2 regions of the Clostridium sp. genome follow, and region 1 is predicted to be linked to the other one. Evidence: riboswitches for the same ligand, from Rfam matches in the RefSeq annotation. Region 1 holds a riboswitch; the other holds the start of a gene.
What was found. A riboswitch is a leader RNA that binds a small molecule or an ion and turns the genes downstream of it on or off. The one in region 1 is predicted to bind glycine.
Positions count from the first base shown of each region.

Region 2: it holds a riboswitch for glycine, as region 1 does, so the genes downstream of both, LKE46_RS02210 (ACT domain-containing protein) here and LKE46_RS09295 (amino acid permease) in region 1, are expected to answer to the same signal.

Region 1 is NZ_JAKVOI010000001.1:1,879,213-1,882,491, reverse strand. It holds gene LKE46_RS09300 (APC family permease) at 1-1,014, shown strand, start outside; glycine riboswitch at 1,181-1,267, shown strand; gene LKE46_RS09295 (amino acid permease) at 1,532-2,914, shown strand; gene zupT (zinc transporter ZupT) at 2,958-3,279, shown strand, end outside.
Region 2 is NZ_JAKVOI010000001.1:386,316-389,594, forward strand. It holds gene LKE46_RS02205 (PFL family protein) at 131-1,489, opposite strand; gene LKE46_RS02210 (ACT domain-containing protein) at 1,525-1,794, opposite strand; glycine riboswitch at 1,902-1,998, opposite strand; gene tpx (thiol peroxidase) at 2,122-2,616, opposite strand; gene ymfI (elongation factor P 5-aminopentanone reductase) at 2,796-3,279, shown strand, end outside.

The sequences.
Region 1 (3,279 bases):
GGAATACTGCAGTCGGCAGGGATCAATCTTCCATCTGTTATAGCCGGTTCACCCGGCAAAGGAGGAGCTATAGATCTTCCCGCAGTAGCTATAATATTGTTTCTAACGGCGCTTCTTTGCTATGGCATGCAGGAAAGTTCCAGGGTAAACAATATTATTGTTGCAGTAAAGATACTAATAATACTTCTTTTTATTTTTCTTGGAGTATCACATATAAATGTATCCAACTATAAGCCATTCATGCCTTATGGGTGGAAAGGAGTCTTTACAGGTGCAAGTACTGTATTTTTCTCATTCATAGGATTTGATGCTATTTCTACTTCTGCAGAGGAGGCAAGAGATCCGAAAAAAGATGTATCTAGAGGGATTATAATATGCCTTGCAGTAGTATGTATACTTTATGTTTCAGTGGCGGTGGTGCTTACTGGAATGGTTCCATATAAAGAAATAGTTTCAGACAATGCAGTCCCGGCTTCACTTGCGAGGGTAGGCATTACCTGGGGATCTGCGCTTGTAGGCATTGGTGCAATTCTGGGAATGATTTCCGTCATGATAGCAATGTTATATGGACAGGTAAGAATATTCATGGTTATGTCCAGAGACGGACTCATACCAAAGGTGTTTTGCGAAATAAATTCAAAGCACAACACTCCGGTTAAGGCTACTATAATAACGGGTGTTATAGCGTCTATAATAGCAGGCCTTCTTCCGCTGAATGTAATAGTGGAGTTTCTCAGTATAGGTACACTGCTGAGTTTTATGGTAGTATCCGCAGGCGTTATTTATTTGAGAAAGGCAATGCCGGATGTAGAAAGAAAATTCAAATGCCCGGGAGTACCATTTACACCTGTTGTAACTATATTGTGTTGTCTGATACTTCTGATATCCATGCGTCTGATAACCTGGATCGGGTTTTCCGTATGGCTTTGTTTGGGATTGATAGTTTATTTTTCTTATGGAAGATTTCATAGTACAGTGCAGAGTGAAAGTGATGGAGACGAGAAAATATCATAGAAAGTTAAATTATGAAGAAATTATTGCAATATTACCGAATTTGTATTAGTATATAACGGTAAAAAACAACAATTCAGATGAAAATAGTGGGAGAGTTATGACTATTGTCATTCACCGAAGAAGTAAATCTTTCAGGTACCTATTTAATGTAGAGATGACCGCTATTGGATGAATCCTTGGAGAGACTCTAAACGAGCACCGAAGGAGCAAGCCGCAAGGTAAAACTCTCAGGTAAAAGGACAGGGGAAAAGGTAAAATATCTTAAATTCTTTTGGATCTTATCTATTCCCATTTGTATCTCCAATTACAAATATTTATATTTTAGAAAGGTTTTTATCATATGCCTTTCTATTAAAATGGAGGGATAAAATGGATCAACTACAAAAATACTATTTGGAAGGATACTTTGATTTTTACCGATTAAAGATGGAGTCCATCCTGACATGACTTCTATTATTACTTGGACGATCAAATAACGAATGCATAATACAGTAATAATTAGAAAGGCGGAATATATATGTCGGAAAATCAAGATTTATCGAGGGGATTAAAAAATCGTCATGTTCAATTACTTGCAATTGGGGGTGCAATTGGCACTGGATTATTCCTCGGCTCAGGAAGATCCATTCACTTGGCAGGTCCATCTATTTTATTTGCCTATACTATAACAGGAATAATTTGTTTTCTTATTATGCGTGCTCTTGGGGAATTGCTGCTTTCCAATTTAAATTATCATTCATTTGTAGAATTTGTATATGATTATCTTGGAGATGGAGCAGCATTTATTACTGGGTGGACTTACTGGTTCTGCTGGATTTCGCTTGCAATGGCTGATTTAACTGCTTCCGGACTCTATATGCAGTACTGGTTCCCGAATGTGGCACAATGGGTTCCAAGTCTTGTAGCTCTTATAATTTTGTTGATTATGAATCTTACTGCGGTAAGTTTATTTGGGGAAATGGAATTTTGGTTTGCCTTAATTAAAATTGTTGCTATCGTAGCATTGATTTTAATTGGTACATTTATGATTATTAAAGGATTTTCTACGAATGCGGGTTTATCTAGTTTTGCAAACCTTTGGAATCACGGTGGCTGGTTCCCAAATGGGATGAGCGGTTTCATACTTTCTTTTCAGATGGTTGTATTTGCTTTTACTGGAATTGAGTTAGTCGGTTTAACAGCCGGTGAGACAGAAGATCCAGAGCATGTTATTCCAAGAGCAATCAACAATATTCCAATTAGAATTATTATTTTCTATATTGGGGCGCTTACTGTTATTATGAGCATATACCCATGGAATTCAATTAATCCAGCCAAAAGCCCATTTGTACAGGTGTTTGCTGCAGTGGGAGTAGTAGCCGCAGCCAGTATTATAAATTTTGTCGTACTGACATCAGCTGCATCTGCTTGTAACAGCGGTATCTTCAGTACAAGCCGGATGGTTTACTCTCTTGCCAGAGAAAATAATGCACCCGAATCCATGAAGAAATTGACTTCTCATAAAGTGCCGTCAAATGCCCTGATTTTTTCTGCAGCTGTTATTCTGATTTCGGTTATTCTAAGCTACATTATGCCCGAGGGAGTGTTTGTACTCATTACGAGTATATCTACATTCTGCTTTATCTTTATTTGGGCAATTATAGTTGTCTGCCATTTGAAGTATCGACGAACTAATCCGGAACTTGCTGCCAGGAACAAATTCAAAATGCCATTTTATCCAATTGCCAACTATGTGATTTTGGTATTTATTGCTTTTGTTCTAGTTGTACTGGCGCTCAATAAGGAAACACGTATAGCTCTGTTCGTGACACCGGTTTGGTTTGTAGCTCTTGGAATTATTTATAAGGTACTCAAACTAAAAAAGAAAAATCAGGAAGATGCCGGAACGGATTTGGGATAAGATGTGCTATAATTACTTTAATACTTATTTGTGGAGGCTTAACATGAATAACCTGATTGTGGCATTTGCATTGACTCTTTTTGCCGGATTATCTACGGGAATCGGCAGCACGCTGGCTTTTTTCACTAAAAAAACCAATACCAAATTTTTAGCAGTGAGTCTTGGATTTTCTGCAGGTGTAATGATCTACGTCTCCATGATTGAAATCTTTTTTAAGGCCAAGGATTCTCTTGTATCTGAATTTGGAATAAAAATGGGATCCTGGATTACTGTGATTGCATTTTTTGGAGGAATGTTTTTAATCGCATTGATTGATAAAATTATTCCTAGTTATGAGAATCCACATGAATTTCATGAAATGAAGG
Region 2 (3,279 bases), 1.5 Mb from region 1:
GCAAGTACTTATATTATCGTGTGTTATATATACATCTAAATACATTTTATATCAATATTTTGTATTATAAGGACAAAAATTAAAAAAACTGCAGAAAAATACACTGGATTTTACTGCAGCTTTCAACAAGCTAATTTTTAAAACTGTGAATTGGAGCAGGAATTCTGCCTCCTCTATTTATAAAGGCCTGACTGGAGAATCTACTTACAGGCATTATAGGGGCCTTGCCGAGAAGCCCGCCAAAATTGGCTTCATCACCAACGGATTTTCCATACACAGGAATAACCCTTACGGCAGTTGTCTTGTTGTTTATCATTCCGATAGCAGCTTCATCTGCAATTATACCGGATATAGTGGCTTCCGGTGTATCTCCAGGAATTCCTATCATGTCAAGACCTACAGAACATACACAGGTCATGGCTTCCAGTTTTTCCAGATTCAATGAACCTGTATTTACAGCACTTATCATTCCCTCATCCTCGCTTACAGGTATAAAAGCGCCGCTTAGACCGCCGACCTGGGAAGCTGCCATTATACCTCCCTTTTTAACAGCATCATTTAAAAGGGCAAGTGCAGCGGTTGTTCCCGGACATCCACAGCTTTCAAGGCCTATTTCTTCAAGAACTCTTGCTACACTGTCACCTACGGCAGGTGTCGGTGCAAGGGATAAATCCACTATCCCGAAGGGTACATTCAATCTGCTTGAAGCTTCCTGCGCTACCAGCTGACCCATTCTGGTTATTTTAAATGCGGTTTTCTTTATAGTTTCGGCAACTACGTTGAAGCTTTCACCTTTTATTTCTTCAAGGGCACATTTGACAACGCCAGGTCCACTCACGCCTACGTTGATTATTGCTTCAGCTTCACCTACACCGTGGAAGGCACCTGCCATAAAAGGATTGTCTTCCACTGCATTCGCAAATATTACAAGCTTGGCACATCCTATACTTTCATTTTCCCTTGTTAGATAGGCAGCCTTTTTTACTATGCTTCCCATATGTTTTACTGCATCCATGTTTATGCCGGATTTCGTACTTCCTACATTTACAGATGAGCATACCTTCTCAGTCACAGCGAGAGCTTCTGGTATTGAATCTATAAGAATTCTGTCACCCTTTGAATAGCCTTTATGTACAAGGGATGAAAAACCACCGATAAAATCTATTCCAAGAGTATGGGTAGCTTTATCAAGGGTTTTTGCAAATTCTACGTAATCGGAATCCGAACTTGCCTGGGCAATAAGTGAAATAGGTGTAACAGACACTCTTTTATGTATTATTGGTATGCCATATTCTGTTTCTATGTCATTTGCAGTCTTGACTAGATTTTCAGCATATTTGGTTATTTTGTCATATATTTTGGTCCTGCATTTTGTACCATCGCTGTCTATGCAGTCCAGAAGTGATATGCCCATGGTGATTGTCCTGATGTCAAGATTTTCCCGCTCGATCATATTTATTGTTTCCATTATATTCTTAAAATTAATCATTAAAACACCCTCTATATTTAATATTGTAAATGATATTATATTTCGTGCATGGATGTGAATATATCTTCACGCTGTATTTTAATTGAAACTTTGATTTCATCAGCTTTTTGTGTAAGGATATCTTTTAATGAATTGAAGTTTACCTTCATATTGGATATGTCTACAAGCATTATCATTGTGAAGTAACCCTTTATCAAAGTCTGGTTTATGTCCAGAATGTTTATGCTGTTTTCAGATAGTATTGATGTTATTTCATGTATTATTCCAACCTTATCCTTCCCAAGTACAGTTATAAAAGCCTTCATTTTTACCGCTCCCTTTTCATATTGATATATCATTTGAAGAAAAATAAAAGAGACTAAATGACTAGTCTCCGGGAAATCAAATTTGAATGGGAATTAAAATTCATCCCAATAGAATCCCTGTCCTTTTACCTGAGAGTTTCACTAGAAACAATTGCTAGTTTTCCCCTTCGGCGCTCCAAATAGAGTCTCTCCAGAGGTACGTCAGATAATAGTCTTTATAAATTCAATTATCTTCATCCGATATTAAAATTATAAGAAAAATTATAGCATATTGTTAAAATCAAAGCAAATAAAAAAAGCTGCAGTATTCAAGCAGCTTTCCTCTTTCTATTTTGCTTCTCTGGCAGCTTTCAGGATTTCATCGTAATCTGGATAATCCGTTACCTCGGGAATATAATTCACATATGTTACTTTATTGCTGCTGTCAACTACAAAAGCAGCTCTCGCCAGGAGTCCAAGATCCACAATATAAGTTCCAAAGTTCTTGCCGAAACTTCTATCCTTGTAATCTGATGCTGTAAGTACATTTTTTATTCCATTTGCTGCGCACCAACGTTTCTGTGCAAAAGGCAAGTCCATGGATATCGTATATACTGTAACACCAGGTATCTGAGAACTTTTTTCATTGAAAGTCCTGGTTTCCAAATCACAAACGGGAGTGTCTATGGATGGAACTGTTAAAAAAATTCTGACGCCATTTGTGTCCTTCAATGATATAGGATCCAGATTATTATCTATTATGGTGAAGTCAGGTACGGTATCACCTACTTTAATAATATTTCCAGATAGTTTTACAGGTTTTCCCTGAAATTTTAATTCCATATAAATCCCTCCAATAAAATATATTGTTTAATAATTATTATCTTTTATATTTATTATAATACCACAATTATATAAAATATGCAATTAATTTTCTTTTACCACTGTTTAAACATATTGGCAATTTAGTGTATAATTTATGATGAATTATTTACTATGGAATCACTAAGGAGTGAACTCAATTGGAGAATTTAGGCGGTAAAGTAGCAGTAGTAACAGGGGCATCCAGAGGCATAGGAAAATCTATAGCAGTCAATCTGGCGAGATGTGGTGCAAATGTGGTCGTAAATTATAAAAGCAGCAGAAGCGAAGCAGAGCAAACATTGAGTGAAATAAAGAAATACGGAAGCACAGGTTTAGTGGTCCAAAGTGATATAAGTATGTATGAAGATGCCAGAAAATTGATGGACCGTACAGTCGAATACATGGGCAGGATTGATATACTTGTAAATAATGCAGGAGTATCCGATATAGGAGTTTTTGTAGATATGGTGGAAGAACAGTGGAATAAAATAATAGATGTCGATCTTAAAGGAGTACTCAATTGCACGCACTGTGCATTGAAGTACATGATCCCGAAAAAAAATGGGAATATAGTGAATATATCTTCTATATGGGGCAATGCTGGAGCTTCCTGTGAAGCTGTCTATTCAGCAGCTAAAGGTG